One region of the Streptomyces sp. NPDC032745 genome, then DNA from elsewhere that is predicted to be linked to it. Evidence: riboswitches for the same ligand, from Rfam matches in the RefSeq annotation. Region 1 holds a riboswitch; each other region holds the start of a gene.
What was found. A riboswitch is a leader RNA that binds a small molecule or an ion and turns the genes downstream of it on or off. The one in region 1 is predicted to bind cobalamin.

Region 1 (3,201 bases):
GACCTCGCACAGCCAGCCGTCGACGTGCAGCAGGAAGTCGTCGAAGCCCTCGTCGTCCGGGCGCTCCTCCAGACCCAGGTCGTGGTGGAGCTTCGCGGCCTGGATCAGGGTCCAGATCTGGGCGCGGATGGCCGGCAGCTTGGCCGGGTCCATCGCGGAGATCTGCGCGTACTCGTCCAGGTGCTGCTCCAGGCGCGCGATGTCGCCGTACGACTCCGCGCGCGCCATCGGCGGCACCAGGTGGTCGACCAGGGTGGCGTGCACGCGGCGCTTGGCCTGGGTGCCCTCGCCCGGGTCGTTCACCAGGAAGGGGTAGATGAGAGGCAGGTCGCCGAGCGCGGCGTCGGGTGCGCAGGCCGCCGACAGGCCGGCGTTCTTGCCCGGCAGCCACTCCAGGTTGCCGTGCTTGCCGAGGTGGATCATCGCGTCGGCGCCGAAACCGCCGTCCTCGGCGCGGGCCTGGATCCACCGGTACGCGGCCAGGTAGTGGTGCGAGGGCGGCAGGTCCGGGTCGTGGTAGATCGCGATCGGGTTCTCGCCGAAGCCGCGCGGCGGCTGGATCAGGATGAGCAGGTTGCCGCGGCGCAGCGCCGCGAGGACGATGTCGCCCTCCGGGTTGGCCGAGCGGTCCACGAACATGTTGCCCGGGGCCTCGCCCCAGTGCTCCTCGACGCTTTCGCGCAGCTCGGCGGGGAGCTCGGCGAACCACCGCTTGTAGTCGGCGGCCGGGATCCGGACCGGGTTGCGGGCCAGCTGCTCCTCGGTCAGCCAGTCCTGGTCGTGGCCGCCGGCCTCGATCAGGGCGCGGATCAGCTCGTCGCCGTCGCCGGAGACCAGGCCCGGGACCTCCTCGACGGGGCCGAAGTCGTAGCCGCCCGCGATGAGGGTGCGCAGCAGCTCCACGGCGCTGGCCGGGGTGTCGAGGCCGACCGCGTTGCCGATGCGGGAGTGCTTGGTGGGGTACGCGGAGAGGACGAGCGCGATCCTCTTGTCGCGGCGCTCGATGTGCCGCAGGCGGGCGTGGCGGACGGCGATGCCGGCGACGCGGGCGGCGCGCTCGGGGTCGGCCACGTACGCGGGCAGGCCGTCCTCGTCGAGCTCCTTGAAGGAGAACGGGACGGTGATCAGGCGGCCGTCGAACTCGGGCACGGCGACCTGCGTCGCGGCGTCGAGGGGGGACAGGCCCTCGTCGTTCTCCTCCCAGGCGCTGCGCGAGCCGGTCAGGCACAGGGCCTGCAGGATCGGGACGCCGAGCGCGGCCAGCGCGCCCGCGTCCCACGACTCGTCGTCGCCGCCCGCCGAAGCGGTGGCGGGCTTGGTGCCGCCGGCCGCGAGGACGGTGGTGACGACCGCGTCCGCCGACTCCAGCGCGGCGATCAGGTCCGGCTCCGGGGTGCGCAGGGAGGACACGTACAGGGGGAGCGCCTGGGCGTCCTGGGCCTCGATCGCATCGCACAGGGCGTGCACGAAGGCGGTGTTGCCGCTCATCTGGTGGGCGCGGTAGTACAGCACGGCGATCCGCGGACCCCCGGTGGTCCCCGGTGTGCGCTCCAGCGGGCCCCAGGTCGGTGCGGCGGCGGGCGGCTCGAAGCCGTGGCCGGTGAGCAGCACGGTGTCGGAGAGGAACCGGGCCAGCTGGTCCAGGTTGGCGGGGCCGCCGTGGGCGAGGTAGCCGTGTGCCTCGGCCGCGATGCCGATCGGGACCGTGGAGGCCTCCATCAGCTGGGCGTCCGGGGCCTGTTCGCCGGTGAGGACGACCACCGGGCGGGTCTGGTCCGGCGCCAGCAGCAGGTCGAGGCCGTCCTGCCAGGCGCGCAGACCGCCGAGGAGGCGTACGACGACCAGGTCGACGCCGTCGAGCAGCCCGGGCAGGTCGTCGAGGGGAAGGCGGGAGGGATTCGCGAACCGGTACGGCACGGGGCCGTCCGCGGCGCGGGCGCTGAGCAGATCGGTGTCGGACGTCGACAGCAGCAGGATCATGCGGCGGCAGGCCTTCCTCGGGGTTTCCGCGCCCCGGGCAGTGAGGACAGCGGGAGTTCCTGACTCACCCGGCGGATTGCTCTGCAGGGTTCACAGTGGCGGGACCGCGCCGGATTCGCACCGGGCTTCCTCCCAGCGGGCCATGTGGCTCCGCCGCTGGTCATCTTAGGTGGCGATCTCCCCGACCGGGAGTGGGGGTGGCCCGCGCCCGGGCGCCCGACCGGCGGACCCGCCCCCGCCGGCGACCCGCCGCGCGCCCCCGCTCCGCGGAGCGCCGAGCCCGCCCGCGCGGCATCACTGCGCCGAGGGGGCGGGTGGTGACGGCCACAGGTCGGGGCGGGGGAATCGTGGGTATGCTCGCCGCCATGCCGCCCCAGCCCCCTTCCGCCGCATCGCGGGACGAACCCGTCATACGCGACCGCGGTGACGCATGTCCCGGTGCGCTGCGGCTGCATGCTGCGGACGACGGGTTCCTGGCCCGGGTCCGGGTACCCGGCGGGATGCTCGACGCGGACGCGGCCGCACTGCTGGCCGATGCCGCGGACCGGCTCGGCGACGGGCACATCGACCTCACCTCCCGCGGCAATGCGCAGCTGCGCGGACTCGGGGCGAGCTGCGGCGGCGAACTGCAGGCCGTGCTCGTCCGCGCCGGCCTGCTGCCCGCGCCCACCCACGAGCGGGTCCGCAACATCGTCGCCTCGCCGCTCACCGGCCTCGACCGGCGCGGACTGCCCGACGTGGCGCCCTGGGTCGCGGAGCTGGACCGGCTGCTGTGCGCGAGTGCGCCCGCTGCCGGGCTGTCCGGCCGCTTCCTGTTCGCCCTCGACGACGGCCGCGGCGACGCTCGCTCGCTGGCCGCGGACGTGACCGTGCTGGCACGGGGCGCCGACCGGGCACTGGTGCTGCTGGGCGACACACCGGCCGAACGCACCGCCGACGCCCCGGACGCCGGATCCGACCCCGCTGGGCAGCGCCCCGCACGGGCGGTGCTCGTCGCCTCGGCCGACGCGCCGCGGGCCGCGCTGACCGCCGCCCTGTATTTCCTGGACGCGGCGCGCGCAGCCGGCACCCGGGCCTGGCGGATCGCCGAACTGCCCGCCGAACACGCCTTGGCCGCAGCCGGGTTGACGGACCGGCTGGCGGCCGTCGGCATCGCCGCCGAGGCCGGGGCGCTGCCCGCACCGGCCGCGGCCGGCACCGCGTCCCCGTACGGGCGGGCGC
Region 2 (3,201 bases), on a different contig from region 1:
GGCTCTCGTACTCCTGGGCTGTCAAGGCGAGCAGCTGCACCCCGTCGACGACCACATGGCGTGGCACTATCTTCGTCATCCTGACCTTCCCGGCGCCATGGGTAAACAGCCCTCTTTCACGCACTCTTCCTATCAATCGAGACACAGCGGTGAGGGTTGGGGCCCAGAGGCCCGCAACCCTCACCGGCATCGGATGGTCAGGCGCCCCAGCGCAGCGCGATGGTGTCGCCCACGTTGATGGCCTTCTCCCGGAGCGCACCGGCGAAGGAGGAGCCGTCGACGCTGACCTTCCAAGTGTTCGAGCCGCTGTTGGCCTTGCCGTTGACACTGGTAATGGTCCCTGTGCCGGAGGACGGGGTCACGGCTGTGACGCAGCCCGAGGGCGTGGCCGCGCTGGTCGCGGCGGCCAGAACATCACCGAGGGTGGTGGTCGTACCCGTCGGAGTGAAGGCCACAGAGCAGACCTTCAGGTTTCCGGTGCCGTCGTCGACCGTCAGTGCCAACTTGGTGGCCGTCCCGGAGGTGAAGGTCGACTGGGCGACCCACTGCGGGGCGCCCGGGGTGACCGGGACCGGCGGGGCGGTGGTGAAACCGCCGCCCGCGACCGCGCGCAGCGCGTCGATCGACGAGTAGGCCGAGGGGGTGGTGTCGGAGGGCTTGTACTTGAAGCCGCCGGCGGGGTTGTACTGGTTGGCGATGAGGAAGTCGATCGGGGTCTTGCCGCTGCCGGTGAGGAAGTCGCCGGTCTGCGGGTTGAATCCGCAGGCGTTGAGGCCCGCGACGCCCCAGCCGTTGGAGCTGGTGTTGACCCCGTACAGGGAGTTGAACGCGCCGGTGCCCGAGACGAGGGTGCTCTTGAGGAAGTTCTTCGCCTGGACGACGTCCGTGTCGGTGTTCGGGACCCCTGAGACGCACAGCGCGGCCATGGCGGCGCCCGTCATGTCGACGTCGCTCGCGGAGTTCAGGACGGTGGAGTTGCCCTCGGCCTTGCTGAAGGTCCAGCCGCCGTCCACGTGCTGGTTGGCGCGGATGCGGGTGACCATGGAGTCGGTCAGCGCCTGCGGGACACGGTTGGCGCCACCCTGGGTCTTGGCGCCGCCCAGCGAAAGGGCCGCGAAAACGGTGCCGTTGAAGTTCCCCGACGGGCCGAAGTAGCCCGCCTCGGCCGTCTGCCAGTAGGAGTAGATGTTCGCGATGAGGTTGCGGGAGGCGGAGACGCGGGCCGGGTCGATGCCCGCGGCGTAGGCGTTCAGGGTGCCGCGCTCGTAGTCGGTGACGACCGGGGAGGCCTGGGGCCAGGCCGCCGTCGACAGCAGGTTGCGGTAGACGGTCCGGGCGTTCTTGGTCGTGTCGCCGCCGGGGTAGACGTCGACGACGGCCGTGCCGGCAGCTGCGAAGGTGCTGAAGGCCCACTCGTTGGACAGCCCGGAGCCGGCATACGAACCATCCGCGGCCTGAAGGGACTTGAGATACGCCACACCGTTGGTCTTGGACGTGGCGATCTGCGCGGGCGACGAGGTGGCGAAGGCCGGCAGTGCGGTGAGGACGAGGGCGCCGAGCGCTGCGGGCACCGCGAGCGTGAGGCGGCGGGGGGTACGGGTACGGGACATGGCCTGCTCCTGGAATGAGGGACGCCGGCCTGACCGAGGCTCGTGCGGGCGGGCAGCCCGGAGCGCGGTGGCGGCCGTCCGAACGCGTGGTACGGCTTGTGAATTGCCTCGCCGCACGGGCATTCGGGCTCGGGAGCGGCCCCCTGCCGTCCCACACCGCTGCGCGTCAGCCCCGGATTCGCACCAGGTTCCCCCATGTGGCAGCCCAGGACGCTACCCGAGCGATCAAAGGTCCGCCAGCCGCCGACGCGGCCGGCGGTCGTGCGGGACTGGAGCCAGTGCCGCGTGAGACGCAGGCCACCTTGACGCTGTCTTTATCCACGTGTTCCACTCCGACTGATAAGCACTCAGCTCCAGGGGAAGCCGGTCGAAATCCGGCGCTGACCCGCAACCGTAGGCCCGGGACCGCCCGGGCGAGTCGGAATGCCTGGAGCCAGGTTTTGCAGCGAGAAGCGCCGTCGCGGACTACGGCGTGGTTCGAACGGCTCTCCCGTCACCTCACGCCTTCGAGAGCCCTTTTGCCACGCACAGGTCCGCCCGGCCGACACGAGGGGCCGTGGTGGGGACCGCAGAGCAATCACAGCAACGCATGCGCAGCAAGGGACTGCTGTCGCTCATATCGGCGGCACTCCTGACGTTCGCCGCGAGTGTGGCCTTCGTGGGTGGAGTCGCCCCCGCCTCGGCCGATCCGATCGAGCAGTGCACCGCCACCACGGGCGCCATCGTCGCGGTCGACTTCGGTCCGTTCGGCGGGAAGGTCGAGCGCGGCTGCGACACCACGCCCACCACCGGTTACGAACTGCTGCACACCGGCGGCTTCACCACGGAGGGCACCGTCCACGACGGTGACGGGTTCATCTGCCGCATCGGCAAGGGCACCGGGACGCAGTACCCCACGCCGGAGAAGGAGGAGTGCGTCCTCACCCCGCAGGCCACGGCCTACTGGTCGTACTGGATCGCCTCCCCCGGTCAGAAGAACTGGACCTACAGCCCGCTCGGCGCGATGGCGCGTACGCCGAAGGCCGGCGACGTCGACGCCTGGGTGTTCGGCGGCACGGACGTCGGCGGCACCTCCGGCAAGCCCTCGTTCTCCCCCGACGACGTGCGGGCCGGAGGCGGGACCACGCCCGACCCGACCGTTCCCACGGCTCCGCCCACCGTGCCGGCAGGCAAGGTCGACGCGCCCGCCGCGATCCGCTGGATCACCGGGAAGCTCACGGACGGAGAGCGCGTCGTCGACGACGGGGCGACCGCCCCGAACCACTTCCTCACCACCGAGGCGGTCTTCGCCCTGGTGTCCGCCGACCCGAAGAGTCCGGCGGCGAAGAAGGCGGCCGACTTCCTGGCCACGCCCGCGCAGACCGACGCGTACGCCTACCCGGCCGGCAAGGACGGCATCCCGGACGCCACCGCAGCCGCCCGACTCGCGCTCGTCGCCGAGTCCACGGGCAAGGACCCGCACGCCTTCGGCGGGCACGACCTGCTCGGCGATCTCTTGAAGTACGTCTGCCCCCGGGACGCGGGCGACGGCGACCCGGTCGACGGCTGCCTCACCAAGGGCGACTTCCGCACCACCGGCCAGTCCGACGCC
Region 3 (3,201 bases), on a different contig from region 1:
TTTGACGTGCATTAATCGCGGTATCAGCGGCAAAATCAGGACGAAGGTCCCGATGGCACGACGGGCCAGTACACCGCTCCGCCCGCGTCAGTTCATCTTCCGTTCACTCAGGTTGCCTACGGTCGCCGAGCCACTGACGTCAAACAGAAGCCTGGGTAAATGGAGCACATAACGCTTCTCCTCGGGATCGTGATCATCACCGCTCTCGTGTTCGACTTCACGAACGGTTTCCACGACACGGCCAACGCGATGGCCACCACCATCTCGACCGGCGCCCTCAAGCCCAAGACGGCGGTGGCCATGTCCGCCGTGCTCAACCTCGTCGGCGCTTTCATGTCCGTGGAGGTCGCCAAGACGATCTCCAAGGGCCTGGTCAACGAGGAGGGCATCCAGCCAGAAGTGATCTTCGCCGCCCTGGTCGGCGCGATCCTCTGGAATCTCGTCACCTGGCTGGTCGGACTCCCCTCCAGCTCCTCCCACGCACTGATGGGCGGCCTGGTCGGCGCGGCCGTCGCCTCCGCCGGCCTCGGCGCCGTCAACGGCGGCACGCTCGTCAGCAAGGTGCTGCTCCCCGCGGTCGCCGCGCCGATCGTGGCCGGTGTGGCCTCGATGCTGGCCGCCAAGGTCACGTACAAGCTCGGCGGCAAGGTCGGCGGCAAGACCGCCACCAAGGGCTACCGCGCCGGGCAGATCGCCTCGGCCGGTCTCGTCTCCCTCGCGCACGGCACCAACGACGCGCAGAAGACGATGGGCATCATCACCCTGGCGCTCATCGCCGGCGGCGCCCTGGACTCCGGCGCCAACCCGCCGGTCTGGGTCATCGTCTCCGCCGGCATGGCCATCGCCCTGGGCACCTCCCTGGGCGGCTGGCGCATCATCCGCACCATGGGCAGCGGCCTGACCGACCTCCAGCCGCAGCAGGGCTTCGCCGCCCAGACCTCGGCCGCGAGCGTCATCCTGGCCTCCTCCACCCTCGGCTTCTCCCTCTCCACCACCCACGCGTGCTCCGGCGCCGTCATGGGTGCGGGTCTGGGCCGCAAGGGCGGCGTGGTCCGCTGGTCCACCGCCACCCGCATGTTCATCGCGTGGGGCCTGACCCTGCCGGCCGCGGCCGTCGTCGCCTCCGGTGCCGAGCTGGTCATGCGCACCGGTGACGTCGGCGTCGCCGCCGTCGCGCTCTTCCTGGTCGCCTCCTGCGTCGCCATCTGGGTCATCTCCCGCCGCCAGGTCGTCGACCACAGCAACGTCAACGACGCACAGCCGGCCGCGGCCGAGGAGCCGGGTGTCGTGACCACGGCCATGGCCGCCGTCGCCGTCCCGCCGACCGTGGCCGCCGAGGCCGCCGCCGGTACGACCGCCGCGGTCACGGACGACGCGCTGAAGGCCACCATCCCGGCGGCCGCCCCGACCACGCCGGCGGCCCCCGCCGCCGCGGTCTGACCCCGAGAACGACAGAGGAATCCGCAGTATGAAGATCGACTGGGCAGCACTCGGCTCCGTCTTCGGGGTCAGCCTCTCCGCCACCGTCGCGCTCGTGGCCCTGTTCACCCTGGGCCTGGTGGGCCTCTCCAAGCACGAGACCGCCACCGAGCAGGGCGGCACCGCCACCCTGGCCCGCAGCGGCGCGTACGCCTGCTTCGCGCTCGTCGCGGCGGCCGTGGCGTACGGCATCTACCTGATCGTCAGCTGACCGATTCGGGCACGGCGCACGAAAGCTCCCTCCGGGCTTCCCGGGGGGAGCTTTCCCGTACCTGCGGCCCGGGGTGGTGACCCGCCCCGCCGCAGGTCAACGGCGAGTTGACGGGCCTTCGCGGTGCGTGGTGGACTGCCCGAGCCAATACGGCGGCATGGAGAGGAAGTCCGGTGCGAATCCGGCGCGGTCCCGCCACTGTCACCGGGGAGCACGCGGCACGTGCGCCCCGGGAGCCAGGAACTCCCACCGCCGGACACGTCGAACCAGGGCGCGGACCCTGAGTGAGGACATACCTGCCACCATGCGTGCCGATCGCGTCTTCGCGTACGGCGCCACGGCGGGCCTGATCGGCGACCGGATCCTCGGTGATCCGCGCCGAGGGCACCCCGTGGCCGCCTTCGGACGAGCAGCCGCCGCCGTCGAAGGCGCCCTGTGGCGCGACGACCGCGCCCGGGGCCTCCTCCACACCCTCGTGTGCGCCGGGGGCGCGGCCGCCGTCGGCGCGCTGAGCGCCCGCGCCGTGCGCTCCCGGCCCGCGGCCGTCCGTATCGCCCTGACCGCAGCGGCCACCTGGGCCGTCGTCGGCGGAACCTCCCTGGGCCGTGAGGCCCGCGCCATCGGCGGCGCGCTCGCCGCCGGGGACGCCGAGGTGGCCCGGGAGCGGCTGCCGCACCTGTGCGGGCGCGACCCGCAGGCCCTGGACGAGCAGCAGATGGCCCGCGCCGTCGTGGAGTCGGTCGCCGAGAACACCTCCGACGCGGTGGTCGGGGCCCTGGTGTGGGGCGCCGCCGCCGGTGTCCCAGGGCTGCTGGCCTTCCGCGCCGTGAACACCCTGGACGCGATGGTGGGGCACAAGTCGCCGCGCTACCTGCGCTACGGCTGGGCCTCGGCCCGGCTCGACGACCTCGCGGGCTGGCCGGGCGCCCGGCTGACCGCCCTGGCCGCCGTACTGGCCGGACCCGACCGGCGGGGAGCCGTACGGGCCTGGCGTGCGGACGCCGCCAAGCACCCGAGCCCGAACGCCGGCCCGGTGGAGGCCTCGTTCGCCGGGGCGCTCGGCGTACGGCTGGGGGGCACCCTGGCGTACGCGGGGCGGGTCGAGCACCGGGCCGTGCTGAACGGCGGGGCGGGGCGGCCGGTGCAGGTCGCGGACATCGAACGGGCGGTGCGGCTGTCACGCCAGGTGACGTGGCTGGCGCTGGGGACGTGTGTGGCACTGCGCTGTGCGGTGTCACGTGTTGCTGGGAGGGGACGCCCGTGAGCGGCGGAAAGCTGGGCGGGGGACTCCTCGTCGCCGGTACGACATCGGACGCGGGCAAGAGCGTGGTCACGGCGGGCATCTGCCGCTGGCTGGCCCGGCAGGGCGTGAAGGTGGCGCCGTTCAAGGCGCAGAACATGTCGCTGAACTCGTTCGTGACGCGCGAGGGCGCCGAAATCGGGCGGGCGCAGGCGATGCAGGCGCAGGCGGCGTGCGTGGAGCCGACGGCGCTGATGAACCCGGTGCTGCT
Region 4 (3,201 bases), on a different contig from region 1:
GATCCGCCACGCGCCCCGTCTCGTCTACTCCGACGGCCTCGACCTCGACAACGCTGCGGCCGCCACCCCCATCGGCATGGGCTGCCGCCTCTGCGAACGCCTCGACTGCCCCCAGCGCGCGGTTCCACCCCTCGGCCGCCCGCTCGCGGTTGACGAGAACAGCAGCACCTTCATCCCCTACCCGGTCGCCGACGACCGGGGGTGATCACCGGGCTCAGCCCAGTCGGCGCGCCTCCGCCTCGGTCACCGGGTCCCCCGCCCGCACTCCGTGGAGGACGTGGGCGAGTACCTCGGCGCCGCGGACCACGCGGGGGCCCGGCCGGTTGAAGTACGCGGGCCCGTCCAAGACCCACACCTCCCCCGCCCGCACGGCGGGCAGCTCGTCCCAGCCGGGCAGCGAGGTGAGCAGGTCAAGCTCCGTCAGGGTCCGCTCGGGCGGGAAGCCGCAGGGCAGGACGAGGACCACGTCCGGGCGCGCCTCGCGTACCGCTTCCCACGTCATCGGCTTGGTGTGCTCACCCGGCTCGGCCAGCAGCGGCTCACCGCCCGCCGCGGTGATCTGTTCGGGTACCCAGTGTCCGGCGGGCCACAGCGGGTCGAGCCACTCGACGGCCACCACCCGGGGCCGCGGCCGGCCCTCCGTACGGCGCCGCACCTCGGCGAGCCGGCCCCGCAGCTCGGCACGGCGCCGCTCGGCCCGCTCACGTACCCCGAGCAGGTCGCCCACGGTGACCAGGCAGTCCAGCACGTCGTCGAGGGTCTTCGGTTCCAGGCTCAGGACCCGGGGTCCGGCGTCCATGACGCGCACCGCCCGGGTGACGCCCTGGTAGGAGACGGCGCAGACCTTGCAGAGGTCCTGGGTGAGCAGGACTTCCGGTGCGAGCGCGGCGAGGGCTTCGGTGTCCAGGGTGTAGAGCGAGGAGCCGGAGTGTGCGGACCCGCCGACGGCCTGGGAGATCTCCCGGCTGCCGAGTGCGTCCGCGTCGAATTCGGCGCGGGTGACGACGGGTACGGAGGCCACCGCGGCGGGCGGCCAGTCGCATTCGTGGGTGCGTCCGACCAGGTCGGCGGCGAGTCCGAGGTCCGCCACGATGTCGGTGGCCGCCGGGAGCAGGGAGACGATGCGCATGCTCCGACTGTAGGCGCACTCGAGTGGCGGGTCTGGACTTACTAGGACGTCCAACTATATGTTCGTGGCACAAGGTCCGCGGTGCAGGGAAGCCGGTGCAAAACCGGCACGGTCCCGCCACTGTGACCGGGGAGTGTGCTGCCATCCACACGCCACTGACGAGGTCTGTCGGGAAGGCGGGCGGCGCGCGGGGATCCGGGAGTCAGGATACCGGCCGCGGGTTGTTCCGTGTTGTCCACGAGGATGGAGCAGACACGCATGGCACCGGTTTGTACCCACGACCCTGGTGATCCGGCGGAGCGCACGCACACCCCTTCTGTGCGCTCGTAGTTCTCACGGTTTTCCGTAGCGGTGCACCCCCATCCGGGGTGTCGTCCGCCGGTCTGCCGTGCCATCCCCGGATCCAACCTGACGAGAGCAGGCATCCATGGTCCGTGAACTCACCCATTTCATCGGCGGAAAGCACACCACCGGCACGTCCGGGCTCTTCGCCGACGTGTACGACCCGAACACCGGCACCGTCCAGGCGCGCGTGCCGCTGGCCGGCCGGGCTGACACCGAGGCGGCGATCGCCAACGCGGAAGAAGCGCAGGACGATTGGGGCCAGTGGAATCCCCAGCGTCGTGCTCGGGTCCTGCTGCGTTTCCTCCAGCTCGTCGAGGGCGAGCGGGAGAACCTGGCCCGGATGTTGTCGGCCGAGCACGGCAAGACCGTCGCCGACGCCCACGGTGATCTGCAGCGAGGACTGGAGGTGGTCGAGTTCGCCGCCGGTATCCCGCACCTCCTCAAGGGCGAGTTCACCGACAACGCCGGCACCGGCATCGACGTGCACTCGCTGCGCTCACCGCTGGGCGTGGTCGCGGGCATCACCCCGTTCAACTTCCCCGCGATGATTCCGCTCTGGCAGGCCGCACCCGCCCTGGCCTGCGGCAATTCCTTCATCCTCAAGCCGTCCGAGCGTGACCCGTCGGTTCCGCTGCGCCTCGCCGAGCTGTTCCTCGAGGCCGGCCTGCCGCCGGGCGTGCTCAATGTGGTCAACGGGGGCAAGGAAGCCGTCGACACCCTCCTCGAAGACCCGCGCGTACAGGCCCTCGGCTTCGTCGGATCCACCCCGATCGCCGCGCACATCTACGCCACCGCCGCCGCCCACGGCAAGCGCGCCCAGTGCTTCGGCGGCGCCAAGAACCACATGATCGTGATGCCGGACGCCGATCTCGACCAGGCGGTGGAGGCCCTCATCGGCGCCGGCTACGGCTCCGCGGGCGAGCGCTGCATGGCCATCGCCGTCGCCGTCCCCGTCGGGGAGGAGACCGCGAACGCGCTGGTGGCCAAGTTGAAGGAGCGGATCGCCACCCTGCGCGTGGGCCGCTCCGACGACCCCGAGGCCGACTTCGGGCCGCTGGTCAGCCGCGACGCCCTCGACCGGGTGAACCGCTACGTCGACATCGGAGCCACCGAGGGCGCCGAACTCGTCGTCGACGGACGCGGGTTCACCCTCCCCGGACACGAGGGCGGCTTCTTCGCCGGAGCCACCCTCTTCGACCGCGTGACCCCGCAGATGCGGATCTACCGCGAGGAGATCTTCGGCCCGGTGCTGTCCGTCGTACGGGCCGCCGACTACGAGGAGGCCCTGCGCCTGCCCACCGAGCATCCGTACGGCAACGGCGTCGCGATCTTCACCCGGGACGGCGACACGGCACGCGACTTCACCCGCCGGGTGGGCGCCGGCATGGTCGGCGTCAACGTGCCGATCCCCGTACCCGTGGCGTACCACACCTTCGGCGGCTGGAAGCGGTCCGGCTTCGGCGACCTGAACCAGCACGGCCCCGACTCGATCCGCTTCTACACCCGTACCAAGACCGTCACCTCGCGCTGGCCCTCCGGGGCCAAGGAAGGCGCGAGCTTCACCATCCCGACGATGGGATGAGCGCCGTGACCACCACCCTCACCGAGGACCAGCTCGCGCTCGCCGAGGTCACCCTCGACTTCGCCCAGGAGCAGCTCGCCCCGCACGCCGTGGCCTGGGACCAGGACAAGCACTTCCCCGTCGACGTCATCCAAAGGGCCGCCTC

Region 2: linked by a shared signal. The riboswitch ahead of ACZ5WG_RS23990 (prenyltransferase/squalene oxidase repeat-containing protein) and the one ahead of cobN (cobaltochelatase subunit CobN) in region 1 are both predicted to bind cobalamin.
Region 3: linked by a shared signal. The riboswitch ahead of ACZ5WG_RS27450 (cobalamin biosynthesis protein) and the one ahead of cobN (cobaltochelatase subunit CobN) in region 1 are both predicted to bind cobalamin.
Region 4: linked by a shared signal. The riboswitch ahead of ACZ5WG_RS24025 (CoA-acylating methylmalonate-semialdehyde dehydrogenase) and the one ahead of cobN (cobaltochelatase subunit CobN) in region 1 are both predicted to bind cobalamin.

The regions. Positions count from the first base shown of each region.
Region 1 covers NZ_JBVING010000019.1:47,127-50,327, forward strand. The annotation lists gene cobN (cobaltochelatase subunit CobN) at 1-1,980, opposite strand, end outside; cobalamin riboswitch at 2,014-2,152, opposite strand; gene cobG (precorrin-3B synthase) at 2,346-3,201, shown strand, end outside.
Region 2 covers NZ_JBVING010000009.1:175,487-178,687, reverse strand. The annotation lists gene ACZ5WG_RS23990 (prenyltransferase/squalene oxidase repeat-containing protein) at 198-1,610, opposite strand; cobalamin riboswitch at 1,708-1,841, opposite strand; gene ACZ5WG_RS23985 (prenyltransferase/squalene oxidase repeat-containing protein) at 2,200-3,201, shown strand, end outside.
Region 3 covers NZ_JBVING010000011.1:236,376-239,576, reverse strand. The annotation lists gene ACZ5WG_RS27460 (inorganic phosphate transporter) at 160-1,440, shown strand; gene ACZ5WG_RS27455 (hypothetical protein) at 1,469-1,690, shown strand; cobalamin riboswitch at 1,805-1,955, shown strand; gene ACZ5WG_RS27450 (cobalamin biosynthesis protein) at 1,995-2,954, shown strand; gene ACZ5WG_RS27445 (cobyric acid synthase) at 2,966-3,201, shown strand, end outside.
Region 4 covers NZ_JBVING010000009.1:185,405-188,605, forward strand. The annotation lists gene ACZ5WG_RS24015 (short-chain fatty acyl-CoA regulator family protein) at 1-205, shown strand, start outside; gene ACZ5WG_RS24020 (cobalamin-binding protein) at 215-1,129, opposite strand; cobalamin riboswitch at 1,178-1,362, shown strand; gene ACZ5WG_RS24025 (CoA-acylating methylmalonate-semialdehyde dehydrogenase) at 1,557-3,056, shown strand; gene ACZ5WG_RS24030 (acyl-CoA dehydrogenase family protein) at 3,053-3,201, shown strand, end outside.